One region of the Paenarthrobacter sp. NPDC018779 genome, then DNA from elsewhere that is predicted to be linked to it. Evidence: riboswitches for the same ligand, from Rfam matches in the RefSeq annotation. Region 1 holds a riboswitch; each other region holds the start of a gene.
What was found. A riboswitch is a leader RNA that binds a small molecule or an ion and turns the genes downstream of it on or off. The one in region 1 is predicted to bind cyclic di-AMP.
Positions count from the first base shown of each region.

Region 2: another riboswitch for cyclic di-AMP. It lies ahead of ACH488_RS13875 (NlpC/P60 family protein); the one in region 1 lies ahead of ACH488_RS07030 (C40 family peptidase).
Region 3: another riboswitch for cyclic di-AMP. It lies ahead of ACH488_RS09650 (hypothetical protein); the one in region 1 lies ahead of ACH488_RS07030 (C40 family peptidase).

Region 1 covers NZ_JBIRZS010000004.1:164,043-168,782, reverse strand. Annotated here, with positions in the region: gene serC (phosphoserine transaminase) at 1-302, opposite strand, end outside; gene ACH488_RS07040 (metal-dependent transcriptional regulator) at 602-1,297, shown strand; cyclic di-AMP (ydaO/yuaA leader) riboswitch at 1,529-1,769, shown strand; gene ACH488_RS07035 (M23 family metallopeptidase) at 1,774-2,604, shown strand; cyclic di-AMP (ydaO/yuaA leader) riboswitch at 2,744-2,909, shown strand; gene ACH488_RS07030 (C40 family peptidase) at 2,914-3,660, shown strand; gene ACH488_RS07025 (NlpC/P60 family protein) at 3,758-4,522, shown strand.
Region 2 covers NZ_JBIRZS010000012.1:111,821-116,560, forward strand. Annotated here, with positions in the region: gene ACH488_RS13865 (NCS2 family permease) at 1-1,112, opposite strand, end outside; gene ACH488_RS13870 (copper resistance protein CopC) at 1,226-1,858, shown strand; cyclic di-AMP (ydaO/yuaA leader) riboswitch at 2,009-2,200, shown strand; gene ACH488_RS13875 (NlpC/P60 family protein) at 2,204-2,983, shown strand; gene ACH488_RS13880 (FAD-binding protein) at 3,184-3,915, opposite strand; gene ACH488_RS13885 (universal stress protein) at 4,329-4,740, shown strand, end outside.
Region 3 covers NZ_JBIRZS010000006.1:169,251-173,990, reverse strand. Annotated here, with positions in the region: gene ACH488_RS09660 (response regulator transcription factor) at 191-931, shown strand; gene ACH488_RS09655 (ATP-binding protein) at 935-2,425, shown strand; cyclic di-AMP (ydaO/yuaA leader) riboswitch at 2,534-2,717, shown strand; gene ACH488_RS09650 (hypothetical protein) at 2,721-3,569, shown strand; gene ACH488_RS09645 (glycosyltransferase) at 3,788-4,740, shown strand, end outside.

The DNA of each region.
Region 1 (4,740 bases):
GAGAGGTGCTGGGCCTTGTTCTCCACCAGGCCGAACGCCGCGACATCCCAGAACGCCGTGGAGCCGCCGACGCCGAGAACAACTTCGTAGCCCTCCGGGGCGCGGAAGAAAGTGCTGAGGCCTTCCCGGACGGACCCCACGAGGTTCTTCACCGGTGCCTGGCGGTGGGACGTGCCAAGGATGGTGGTGGCCGCGGCGGACAGGGCTTCGACCTGCTCCGGGCGGACCTTGGACGGTCCTGCGCCGAAGCGTCCGTCCTTGGGCAGCAGGTCGGCGGGAATGGTGATGCTGTTGTCGCTCACGGGTGGCTCCAATGGGTATCGGTCAAAGATGGGTCGTGGCAGGTGGCATCAACTGCTCCTTCGACACCCCAATTCTGCCTGACGTGGCGCGCGGGCAGGAACCTGCGGTTGTCATAGTCCGCCACGTGGAACGGTGCCGTCCGGGTGCGCAGGAAGGCGAAGGGGGATTATTCAGAGTAATTCCAAATAAGCTAAGCTGGAGGAGGCGTCATGGGGCGGCGCCACGGGACCGGCCGCCTCGTCTGGACGCGGTACGGTGGACACTACGCGAGAACTGCGTTCGAGGAGAGCTGAGCTGGATGACGGATCTGATCGATACCACTGAGATGTATCTTCGGACCATTTTGGAGCTTGAAGAAGAGAACATCGTTGCTCTTCGGGCCCGCATTGCCGAGCGCCTGCGCCATTCCGGTCCCACTGTTTCCCAGACCATCGGCCGCATGGAGCGCGATGGCCTGGTGGTCGTTTCCAATGACCGCCATCTGGAGTTGACCGAGATTGGCCGGAAGCGGGCCACCGAGGTGATGCGCAAGCACCGCCTGGCCGAGCGCCTCCTGGCCGATGTGATCGGCCTGGACTGGGCCTATGTCCACGACGAGGCCTGCCGCTGGGAGCACGTGATGAGTGAGCGGGTTGAACGCCGGCTGTACGAGTTGCTTGAGCACCCCACCGAGTCACCCTATGGAAACCCGATCCCGGGCCTGGAAGCACTCGGTGGGCGGACCAGCCAGATCTCCTTGAAGGGCGACGTCAACCTCATCCAGGCCATGGACGGCTACGCCACGGACTCACGGGTTGTGGTGAGCAGGTTGGCCGAACCCATCCAGGTTGAGCCCGAGCTCCTGACTCAACTCGATGAAGGCGGGATCCGTCCGGGCGCGGCAGTTTCGTTGGCGCGGGTAGGGGAGTACATCTCCGTCCGCGTCCCCGGCATCGAGGGCGCCCTGGAACTGCCCCCCGAAGTTGCTGCCCACGTCTTCGTGGCGGTTGGCTGAACGTAGGACTTTCGAGGCACCTCTCCCGAAAAGGATGGGTGCCTCACTTGTGTCCCCGGCCGGAGTGTCTGATCTCACTACCAGAGTCGGGTGGAACGGCGTGACCTGCAGTTTCCGCCGAAAGGTGCTAAGGGCCCGCCCCTGAAAGCGGCGCCGCCGGAAGATAACGAATTTATTACCGAAGGCTTTAATCCCCTATAGTTATCTACTAGCGCCGATACCAAAGCGTTACCTGATCTGGAGCCGAGCTCTGCCAGCAGATCAGGGGTGTTATCCACTACTGGCAGAGGCGGGGGAACCACAATCGGCTGCCTGAAGAAGCAGCCTTGGGGTGAAGTCCGCAGCAGCAGTGCCTACTTACGCAATTTCCTCCGGGATACCTGTGTGCCGTATGCGCTGCGTGCGGGCCGGGTCTTTGCACTCTCTGATCCGAATCCGACAGCTAACTTCGCAGGCTTTCAAGAGAGGAACAGAGTTTGACATCGCAGAACGTCAGGGGCCGCCGACGCGCGTCCGGCCCCGCTGCTGAGCTGCGGCCAGCCCGCGTCGTAACGGAGATCCGGCCCCGCGACACCCAGCGTCAGGTGCGCCGCCGTAAGAGCCCGTTGCGCCAGGTTGCCGATTTCGCCGCAGCCAGTGGCGTAGGGCAGAAAGCCGGAGTGGCTCTTGCCGCCACCGGCCTTGCCCTCACTGTCGGTCTGCCGGCCACAAGCCCCGTCATGGCCACCTCCGAGTCGGGCCAAACAGAAGCTGCCCTGGCCGTCTCCGGTGGCAGCCAGCCTGAGGTTTCCGCGGAAGCGTCGGCCAAAATCGACTTCAGCCGCGCGGCGGTGGCCACCAAGGCCGATCCCGACGGCAAGCTCAAGCAGCTGCTCAGCGCCCAGTCCGTCGGCAGCATCCAGGCCAGTTCCTCCAAAGGAACCCTTGGCAGCCCGCTGGACACGCTGACCACCGCTTCTCCGTTCGGATACCGGGTCAGCCCGCTGACCGGCGGCACCGGCGACTTCCACCGCGGCCAGGACTTCGTTGCGCAGTGCGGAACCCAGGTCCACGCTGCAGCAGCCGGCAAGGTCACGTTCGCAGGGTGGCACGAGTACGGCGGAGGCAACCGCGTTGTAGTGGATCACGGCAACGGCCTTGAAACCACGTACAACCACCTGTCGTCGTTCAACGTGAAGGTTGGCCAGACTGTCAACCGCGGTGACGTGGTTGCCCTGAGCGGCACCACGGGCGCCTCCACGGGCTGCCACCTGCACTTCGAGGTCCAGGTCAACGGCGAAGTCGTGGACCCCATGGGCTGGCTCTAAGCAAAGTCGATGGTCGTCTCTCGCATTCGCGACACACCCCGTGACCTGAATGTGACATTCGTGTTCAACTGTTGTACCGTCTAAAGCGCATCGGCTTTTTAGGGGGCCGATGCACTTGAGTGGATTGCCTAGCTCTGCCACCACTCAAGGTCCGTTCGCAAAATTCGTCTGGCAGGGGCGGGGGAACCACTTTTGGTCTTCGAGAGAAGGCCTTGGGGTTAAGTCACAAAGCTTCCCGAAGCGCGTGGCCGGATGACTCCCATCCGAATCCGACAGCTCACCTCGCAGGCATTGGGAGAGGCTACCTACGTGTCATCACGCACTACCCCTGCGCGCCACCGCGCCGAGACGGTTCACCCGTTGAACACTCTTTCGAAGGCTGTTTCAGCGAATGCCGGAACCGTTGGCCGCCAGGCCGCAGTTCTTGCCGCAGCCTCCGGCCTCGTCCTCAGCGTCGGCCTTCCGGCCCAGGCAGCGGACACCGATGTTTCCAAGGCCGAGACGAGCACGCAGCAGCTCCTCACCACCGAGGTTGTCACCGCAGAGCCGACGGCCACTGTTTCCTTCGAGAGCCCCGTCGTGGCCACCAAGGAAGCCCCGAAGGTCCAGCGCGCGTCGCAGACCACCCAGCGCTCCCAGACAGCTGGCAACCAGACCACTGGCAGCCAGGCCGCCGGCTCGCTCACCGCACAGTCTTCCGACGCCAAGGAAACGGCCTCCAGCGCCGCAGCTTCCGGCCTCGCCGCGATCGCCTACACGGGCATCGGCCACCCCTACGTTTGGGGCGGCACCACCCCCAACGGCTGGGACTGCTCCGGCTTCACCCAGTGGGTTTACGCCCAGGCCGGCATCAGCATTCCCCGCGTCAACGCCTGGACTGCCATGAAGGCCACCAGCACGCCGCAGCCGGGTGACCTGGTCATGCAGAACGGCGGCGCACACGTTGGCATCTACGTCGGCAACGGCATGATGATCAGCGCTCTCAACCCGAGCCAGGGAACCTTGCTCCACTCGGTGGCTTCCACCGGCACGTCTTCATTCTTCACCCTCCGCTAAAACCCCGTTCGGGGTACGCCAGCATGCCCCCCAAGTGCTGGCTTGCCCGCAAACCGTGCGTGCCCCAACCGCGTGCGGAAACGAAAAGAGATTAAAAATGACCAGTGCACACAAGGTTGCACGGCACCGAGCTGAGGCCCCCAAGACCAGCTCCCTTGCCGTGATCGCGAAGGCTGTCAGTGACAACGCCGGTGGCGTCGGCCGCCAGGCAGTTGTGATCGCTGCCGCTTCAGGACTGGTCTTGACCAGTGGCGTTGCTGCGAATGCCGCCGACACCAACGTCCAGCGTGAGTCCACGGCCACCACGGCCCTTGATGTCCAGGCAGTCACGCAGTCCACCATCGCTGCCGATTCCACTGTGGCCATCTCCTACGAGAGCCCGGTGGTCACCACGGTGGAGGCTCCGGCTCCCGTAGTTGAGAAGCCCGCAGCGAAAACCGGCTCCGGCTCCACTGCTACTGCTGGCGCCAGTGCCACCGTAGCCGTCAGCAACCCGGCCCCGGCCGCCAAGGCTCCGGCAGCGTCCAGCGGCCTCGGTGCTGCCATCGCCGCGGCAGCCTACGCCCAGCTCGGCGTGACCCAGGACTGCACCATGCTGGTGACCAACTCGCTGGCCGCCGTGGGCATCAACTTCCACGACTGGCCCGCCGGCTACCTCTCCCTCGGCCGCACCGTCAGCGCCGCCGAAGCGCAGCCGGGCGACCTCGCGTACTACGCCAACGGTGGTTACGGTGGAATGGCGCACATCGCCGTGTACGTCGGTAACGGCATGGCAGTGCACGGTGGATGGAACGGATCCACCACCGCACTCTTCAGCGTGAACGTCGGCTCCGGCCCGGTCTTCATCCGCGTGAACGGCTGATACAGCTTCTTTGAACGCCCCGCAGGATTTCCTGCGGGGCGTTCAGCTTTTAGGCCCTCGTGGAGGGCCAGGCAAGGTGTCCCGCACATGAACATTCGCCGACACCGCCCGGGAACCGGTCCGAAAATTCGTTGATACGGCATATAAGTGCTTACCCTTATGGTGTCGATCCACAGCCCGTACATGCAGAGGGCAGCCGGCCCTCGTGCCCCTGACGG
Region 2 (4,740 bases), on a different contig from region 1:
ACCAGGAACAGCACGCCGGTCACGATGGACGCCAGACCGGTCCGCGCACCCTCGCCGATGCCCGCGCCGGACTCCACGAAGATCTGGTTGGAGGAGACGGACGCGCCGCCACCAACAATCGCGCCGAGGGCGTCCACCTGGAGCACGCGGTCCACGTTGGGGATGTTGCCGTGCTTGTCCACGGTTCCGGCCTCGTTGGCCAGGCCCACCATGGTGCCCATGGCATCGAAGAAGATGCTGAGCAGGATCACGAAGGCCAGCAGGGCGGCCGCGATGAAACCAAGGTGTTCAAAGGCGCCGAAAGGGTTCGCCTTGCCGATCAAAGAAAGGTCCGGGGCGCCCCACTCGGAGAGCGTCGGTGCCACGAGGGACCAGCCGCGCGGGTTGACGTTCTTGCCGTCGAAGCTCGGGCCGATGTGGAGGGTGAATTCCAGGATCGCTGCCAGCGCGGTGGATACGACGATGCCGATGAGGATCGCGCCGCGCACCTTGCGGACCACCAGGGCGATGGTCAGGATCAATCCGACGGCAAACACCAGCGTGGGCCAGCCCATGAGCTTGCCGTCCACGCCCAAGCCGAGTGGAACGGTGGTGCCGGCGGCGTCGGGGATGCGCCGGACGAACCCGGCGTTGACCAGGCCGATCAGGGCAATGAAGAGGCCGATACCCACCACGATCGCGGTCTTGAGGGCTTCCGGCACGGCTTTGAATACGGCAGTCCGGAATCCCGTGAGGACCAGGATCAGCATGGTGAGGCCGGACAGGACCACCAGCCCCATCATGTCCGGCCACGTCAGCCCCGGGTGCGAAGCCACAGTCACGGCAACGAAGGCGTTCACTCCCAGGCCCGTGGCGACGGCGAACGGGTGCTTGGCCCACGCTCCCATGAGGATGGTCAGGATGCCCGCAACGAACGCTGTGGTGGCTGCGACGGCGGTGAAGCCCAAGGAGGCTCCGCTGGAGTCGGCTCCGGAGAGGATCAGGGGGTTCAGGACCACGATGTAGCTCATGGCAAAGAAGGTCGCGAACCCGCCACGGATTTCCCGTGAGTACGTGGAACCACGTTCGGAAATCTTGAAGTAGCGGTCTATGGCAGAACCTTGTTTAAGCATGAAGGTCTCCGGGGATCGGGTGAGTGTGCTCTCAAATCCTATGCCCGCGGCTACGGGGCGCCCGGACGATTCGCCTAGTCTGTAAGGAAGCCAACATTAGGAGAAACCGCCCCATGCGTACCATCCGCCCGCTTCTGGCCGCCGTCGTTGCCGCCCTTGCCTTCGCCTCGGCGGTACTTTTTGGTGCCGCCCCCGCGTCCGCGCACGACGTCGCCGAGTCCACCACTCCGGCCAACGGAGCCACCGTGGCGGCAGTCCCGGCGTCGGTCTCCATTACGTTCAACAACCGTCCGCTGGCCATCGGCTCCGGCGTTACGGTGACCGCGGGCGGCGAAAACTGGGCGGACGGCGCCGTCGAAATCATCGACAACCAGGCAGTCCAAAAGTTGCGCCCGGGAGCCCCGGCCGGCGAGTACACCGTGGTGTGGCGCGTGGTCAGCTCCGATTCGCACCCGATTGAAGGCACCTTCAAGTTCACGTCCACCGCGGGAAGCACGACGGCGGCAAGCGGCTCCGCGGGCGCCTCGCCGTCCGCTTCGGCCTCGGGCGCGGTGGTTCCGAGCGCGGGAACGGCAGCCCCGGGGACCGGCTCCGGCGAGTCGGCTCCGGCCGCCTCCCAGCCCTTCCCATGGAGCATTGTGGGCCTCGCTGTGGTGGCAGTGGGCCTGGTGGTTTTCCTGGCGATTACAGCCCGCAGGAAATTGGCCGCTTCCAACGAGGCCGAGGGCGATAATTCCGCGGAATGACGCGGTTTTCTACATACCTGCGAAAATCTCGAAAGGGTTACCGCGACACGCGCAAAGCCAACTCCTCGTTACTCAAATGTGACTTTGGCGTGATCATCCGTTACGGTAGTACCTGTGCCCAATCCATCTTTGGGGCACTTCCGGCCTGATTGCCTAGCTCTGCCGCAGTCCGGAATCCGTTCGCAGACAAACCTACGGCAGAGACGGGGAACCCATTTTAGGCCGCCATCGAGCGTGCCTTGGGGTGAAGTCACGAGGCTTCCGCTGAACAGCGGGGGATAGTGACCGGGTGACTCCCATCCGAATCCGACAGCTAACCTCGCAGGCATCGGGAGAGGCTTTTTCATGTCTTCACGCATTCTTCGCGGCCGTCGTAAGGCGGACATCGCACGTCCCAATCCGTTCATCTCCATCTCCAAGGCCGTTGCCAGCAACGCTTCCGGCGCTGGCCGCCAGGCAGCCGTCATTGCTGCAGCTTCCGGCCTTGTCCTGACCGGCTCCATTGCCGCCCACGCTGCCGAGACCCCCGCACAGGCTCCGGTCCAACGCGACTCCAGCCCGGCGACCGTTGCCGAAACCGTTGCGGAGACCCCCAACAAGGTAGTCACCGCAGCTGCAACGGCCACCATCAACTTCGAGCGCCCCGCGGTTTCCTCCGTCGCGGCTCCCGTTATCGAGAAGCCGGCTCCGGTGGCTGCGGCTCCGGCCAAGAAGGCGACCACTGCGACCACCACCGCCAAGGCTACTGTTGCAGCTACCGCGGCTGCCCCCGCCGCCGCGGCCCCTGCAGCAGCAGCACCCGCTGGCAGCGTCAACGCAGCCATGGTTGCCTCTGCTTACGCCCAGATCGGCATCATGCAGGACTGCACCGCCATGGTGGAGCGCGCACTCGGCTCGGCAGGCATCCCCGTGGGTGACCTCGCTCCGATGCAGTTCCTGAACTACGGCAAGGTAGTCAGCGATCCCCAGCCCGGCGACATGATCGTCCAGTCCGGCCACGTTGCCATCTACATCGGCAACGGCCAGGCCATCAGCGGTGGCATCAACGGCAACCAGACCGGCATCCACCCGATCAGCTGGCTGACCGCAACCGGCCCCATCACGTACGTACGCGCTGGCGCCTAAGCTTCACGCTTAAACACCAAGGCCGGCACCTGGGAGAGATTATTCTCCGGGTGCCGGCCTTCGGCTGTTAAGGGCTTGCTGGGTACTCAGGATCCCTGGCATTTGGCTGCTCGCAGCATTTGGCTGATCGCGGCAGCGGACATGCCGGTTGGTCAGGCGGCCGAGGTGCCCGTTTCCAGATGCAGCACTGTGCCGGCGCTTCAGGCGATCGCGACGCCCGGTCCGGCCGGGAGCGCCACCTTCGACGAGATCGCCTGTCCCACGGCCTTTGCCTGGCGGAGCACTTCCTTGGGGGTGGGGGTGATGAGTTCTCCGACGCCAACAAGGTGCATCCCGACCGCCCGCATGGCGGCCACGAGGTTCTGCCCGATCGCGATGCCGAGTTCGGCCAACATCCGGCGCAAGTGGCTTTGGGCGCAACGCGTCACCACAATGTGGTCCGCCAGAAGGATGCCGCTGGCCGTGTGCACGGCCCACTGGCGGGGTGTTGACTCAAAGGGTGCTGGGCCGAAGGGTGTTGGGTCGAAGGGTGCGAGTCCAGCCGTCGCCAGGCCGGGGCCGCCAACGCCGGGAGCCGAGAGGTCAGCCACGGCCCGCTGGCCAAGTTGCAGGCCCTGGTTGGCTCCCAGGAAGTCCAGGCGCACGGCTTTGGTAGTGCTCCGCACATCGAGCTGATGGCTGGCTGCGTAGTTCCGCAAGTGCCGGAGGATCTGGTTTCGTTCCACCATGGCCGCGGGGTCGCCAGCATCGCAGCGCTGCAGCATTCCCGTGTGGACTGAGGGACCGGATGTGGACAGGGATCCAAACCCGTCCACCACGATTGAGCCGACGCCGTAGCGGCTGAGCTCGCTGGCCACGGCAAGGCCGGAAAGCCCGGCTCCAATCACCACGGTGGTGGTGCGCTCTGTGCCGGAATCAGGCGTGAGTGACACTGCTTGGCTCCTCCTTGACGTGTGTGCCCGAAGGCATCGCGTTGTTTCGCGTCCAAGCTCCCCCAGCGTCCGCAAACAAATGGCCGGGTGTGTCCTGGAACACGCTTGCCGGCCATTCGGTGACTCGAACACTACAGAACTTTTGGGGCCGTGGATAGCCTCAATGGCAGCGTGTTTTTACTTGTTCATCAGGAGTCCAACAAGGACACCGGAAACCGAGCCCGGACCGTTATGCGGCGGGCGAAAAGTCGCCTTGATTCGGCCTTGGCAACCGAGAATAGTGGGCAGTGGAAGGGGATGCCCTGAACTTCTCCTTCCCCGGATATTCGTACCAGGCCGGGCGTGTCACCTTGCGGGGTGAAACCTCTGGCAGAATGACCGGAACAAAAGCAGCAGGTGGAGAGGCGGGCCCCATGGACCAGCACGGCAGTCACGTTGAAGAACCCCGGAGCGGCGACGGAGAAGCCGTTGCCCCTGGTGGAATCGTCGTCGGAGTAGACGGCTCGGAACACGGTCAATGCGCTCTGGTGTGGGCCGCCCGCGAGGCTGAACGCCGCCAACTTCCCCTTCATATCGTCACGGCCTACTCGGTGCCGATTTTCGCGGCCTCCGGCCTGGACGGCGGTTACGCAACCGTGGACGATTCCGTCATCCGCGAGGGCGCGGAAGCAATCGTCAAGCAGGCCATGGAAAAGGTGGCCGGCTATGACCTGGACGTGGACGCCTCCGTGGAAAACGGCGATGCCGCCGGCGTGCTGCTGGACCTCTCAGCCGAGGCCGCTTTGCTGGTGTTCGGAAGCCGGGGCCGGGGAGGTTTCGTTGGCC
Region 3 (4,740 bases), on a different contig from region 1:
ATGGGGTTGATGGTCCTCTTAGGCCCCAGAGTCTGCTGCCTGGCTGTGCGGAAGCTGTGTTGAGGAGCAGTCCCTCCTGTGACCTGTGGATTCACGTGTTTCAGGACTCCCACCTCGCTAGTGTTGACTTCACAGGGTCCTCACAGGACCGGCAAAGCGCCGGCAAACCAGCAGATTGGAGAGTTGTCACATGGCATCCCCGCACTCCATGACCAACAACCTTCCCCAGCTCTCCCACCCGGACGGCTCCCCCATCCGCGCCCTGGTGGTGGACGACGAGCCGAGCCTTGCCGAGCTCATGAGCATGGGCCTCCGCATGGCCGGCTGGTCCGTCGCCGTGGCCGCCGACGGACCCGAGGCCGTGAAGCTCGCCAAAGACTTCCGCCCGGACGTCCTGGTGCTGGACGTCATGCTTCCCGGATTCGATGGCGTCGAGGTCCTGAATCGGATCCGCGCGTTCGCCCCGGAGGTCCCCGCCCTTTTCCTCACCGCCAAGGACGCTGTCCAGGACCGAATCGTTGGCCTGGCTGCGGGCGGTGACGACTATGTGACCAAGCCGTTCAGCATGGAAGAAGTGCTGCTGCGCCTTCACCGCTTGGTGCAGCGTTCCGGTGTTGCCGCCATGGACACCGCAGAACTCGTAGTGGGCGACCTGACCCTGAACGTGGACACCCGCGAGGTAACCCGGGCCGGCGAGGACATCGCCCTCACGGCAACCCAGTTCGAGCTCCTGCGCTACCTCATGGAGAACCCCAAACGTGTGGTCAGCAAGGCCCAGATCCTCGACCGCGTGTGGGACTACGACTTCGGCGGGCAGGCGAACATCGTGGAACTCTACATCTCCTACCTGCGCAAGAAGATCGAGGCCAACCACCCGCCCATGATCCACACCGTGCGTGGCGCAGGCTACGTCATCAAGCCCGCGGACTAAGCCTTGACCACACTCTCAGGGGTCGCCAGGAAGACGCAGCGGAGTTGGCTGGACCCATCCACCTGGCATTTGCGGACCCGCCTGGTGCTCGTAGCCATGGCACTGCTCGTTGCCATCTGCGGGGCGGTGGGCGTAGTCAGCTATGCGTCCATGGACATGGTGTTCAACCGTCAGTTGGACAAGCAATTGGAGCAGGCGTCCAGCCGCGCAACTGATTTCGGCAGGCCACCCTCCAGCTTCCCGAACGGCCGGCCGGACCCCCTCGAAGCCCGTGGGCAGGGCGCCGGAACCCTGAATGCGCGGATCAGCGGGTCAACCGTCAGTAGCGCCGGGCTCATTGACGCTTCAGGAAACCGTGCGGCCCTCTCCGCCGAAGACAACCAGGTCCTCTTGGACCTCCCCTTGGACAACCGACCCGTGGACCGTTCGCTCTCCAACGGCGACTACCGGCTGGTGGCGGTCAAGATGCCCTACGGGGACGTGATCGTGACAGGCCTGCCGCTGGCTGACAAGCAGAGCACCGAAGCGTCCCTCGTCTGGACCATGGTGTTCGTATCGCTGGGCGGTCTGGTACTGATCGGGCTGGCCGGCACGGTCATCATCCGGCGGACCATGCGGCCGCTGGAGCAACTGTCCGAGGTGGCCACCAAGGTTTCCCGCCTGCCTCTCGACGCCGGCGAGGTAGCGCTTGCGGTGCGCGTACCCCCGTCGGCCTCCCACCCTGGCACCGAAGTAGGCAGCGTGGGCTACGCCCTCAACCAAATGCTGAACAACGTTGCCAGCGCCCTCGAAGCCAGGCAGGAAAGTGAAACCAAGGTACGGCAATTCGTTGCCGACGCCTCCCACGAGCTCCGTACGCCCCTTACAGCCATCCGGGGTTACACCGAGATGCTGCGGATGACCGAGAATTTCACCGAGGATGGCCGCAAGTCGCTGGCGCGCGTCCAGAGCCAATCGGAGCGGATGAGCACGCTGGTGGAGGATTTGCTGCTCCTGGCCCGTTTGGACGAAGGGCAGCCCTTGAAGGTCACGGACGTGGACCTGACGCAGTTGGTCATCGAAACCGTGACGGACGAGAAAGTCATGGCCCCGGACCACGTGTGGCAGCTCAAGCTTCCGGATGAGCCCATTACGGTCCGTGGCGATGGCACTCAACTTCATCAGGTGCTCGCCAACCTGCTGTCCAACGCACGCAAGCACACCGATCCTGGCACCACTGTGGTCACCGGCGTGATGCTGAGCGCGGACGGGAGTGCAGTGGTCACCGTGACGGACAATGGACCCGGCATTCCCGCGGATTTCCAAGGCCGCATCTTCTCCCGTTTTGCCCGGGCTGACGCTGCACGGTCGGGCTCCGAAGGGACCTCCGGGCTGGGACTCTCAATCGTCGAATCCATCGTTGGAGCGCACGGTGGCAGCGTCGAAGTCACCTCAAAACCGGGGCGCACGGAGTTCGCCTTGCGCCTCCCCTCGGTGAGTAGCGAACGGGTGTAACGAAACCGGCAAGGCGACGCACCGGCGTCGTGATCTCTGTTACCTAAATGTGACTTAAGCGAAATCCTCCTGTACCGTCGAAAGGGTGGGTCGCCCCAAGAGGCCCGCACCCGGGATGCGCCGAGCTCTGCCACTTCCCGGAGTTCCGTTCTCATCGAGGCAGAGACGGGGGACCCAGAGTCTCCGGGCCAGGCATTGCGCCGGCCCTTGGGGTGAAGCCGCAGCTACGCGCGCGGCCGGATGACCTCATCCGAACCCGACAGCTAACTCCGCAGGCGCTGAGAGGTAATCACACATGTCTGAATTCAAGGATCAGACGCGCCATTCCGCGCGTCATCGCGACGAAAACGATGCTCCCCTGACCAAGTCGCAGGCCGTTCTGAAGAACGCCGCGCGCCAGGGCAAGGCCGGCCACCGCATGTCGGTCGTAGCAGGTGTTGTTGCCGCCGCACTCGGCGTCGCTTCGCTGGGACAAGCCGCCAACGCCGCGTTCAACCTGCCGGAACTGAGCCAGGCCGCACAGACCCAAGCCGCCGTACAGTCTGACCCGAAGGCCAATGCTGCTTCAGACGCAGCTGCGGAAAAGGCTGCCGCTGATCGTGCAGCGTCGGCCAAGGCCGCAGCGGACCAGGCCGCGGCCGCAAAGGCAGCAGCTGAGAAGGCCGCCGCCGACAAGGCAGCTGCAGACAAGGCTGCCGCAGAGAAGGCCGCAGCCGACCAGGCTGCCGCTGCACAGGCCGCAGCTGAGAAAGCCGCCGCCGACGCCGCAGCAAAGGCCGCCGCTGACAAGGCGGCAGCAGCAGCTGCAGCCGCCGCAGCTGCCCCCAAGGCAATCGACGACCCCGCAGCAGCCAAGGCCTATGCCGCCAGCATCCTGGCCAACTACGGCTGGGGCCCGGGCGAAATGACCGCCCTCAACACGCTGTGGGAAAAGGAATCCAACTGGCGGACCACTGCCACCAATGCTTCCAGTGGCGCTTACGGCATTGTCCAGTCCCTCCCTGCTTCCAAGATGGCTACGGCAGGCGCTGACTGGCAGACCAACTACCAGACCCAGATCAAGTGGGGCCTGAACTACATCAAGGAACGCTACGGTTCGCCGTCCGCCGCCCTTGCCTTCCACTTGGCCAACAACTGGTACTAAGCCCGGAGGCTTCCCGATAGCCGCTCCTGTTCCCGCCGTTCGCAGCAACCCCAACTGATGCGCACGGCGGGACCGGGGGCGGCTTTTCGCGTCCCCACGCCAAGGTGTTCGCGTTCCACTGGCCGCCGCGCGGGCGACGTTTCCGTCCAACCAAGTTACACAGTCCCGTCACAGCTTCCGCCTAAAGCCCTCACAATCGGCGGCTCCACTCTGGATGCATGACGCTCATAGATCCAGCCACCAGTGCGCTGCCGAACCCCGCCCATGCGGGGCACTCCGCCGCTCCTGCCTTGCCCCACCGGCAGATGCGGCGCTCTCGCGTGGACACCCGGACCACAGTTCCCGTCCTGGACGTCACCGTTCCCGTCCACAACGAGGAAACGGACCTGGAGGAATGCCTGCGCCGCCTGCACGGACACCTCGTGGACACTTTCCCGCATTCCTTCCGCATCACGGTGGCGGACAATGCAAGCACGGACAACACCCTGAAGATCGCCGAGCGACTGGCCCGCGAACTCCCCGAAATTGCCGTCATGCGCTTCGAGGAAAAGGGCAGGGGCAACGCCCTCCGTCAGGTCTGGCTCGCGTCGCCTTCCCCCGTGCTGGCCTACATGGACGTGGATCTCTCCACCGACCTCGCCGCCCTGGCCCCACTGCTGGCCCCGCTGATCTCCGGGCACTCGGACTTGGCCATCGGCACCCGGCTTTCCCGCAACTCCCGGGTAGTCCGTGGACCGAAGCGCGAATTCGTGTCCCGCAGCTACAACGTCCTCCTGCACACCGTCATGGGTGCACGGTTCTCCGACGCGCAGTGCGGCTTCAAGGCCATCCGCGCGGACGTAGCCCACCAGATCCTCCCCCACACGCTGGACAACGCCTGGTTCTTCGACACCGAACTGCTGGTCCTCGCCGAACGCTGCGGACTCCGCGTCCATGAAGTCCCCGTGGACTGGACCGACGATCCCAACTCAAGCGTCGACATCGTACGTACCGCACTGGCCGACCTCCGCGGAATGGCGCGCCTGACGCGCGACCTGGTCACCGGCCGCATCCCCGTTCCCGAACTTCGTGCCGCCCTGGCCCGCGGACCACTCCCCGCTTCCTCACGGACCTCCGAGGCCACGCCGCGCACCAGCCTGTTCGGGCAACTTGTGCGCTTCGGATTCATCGG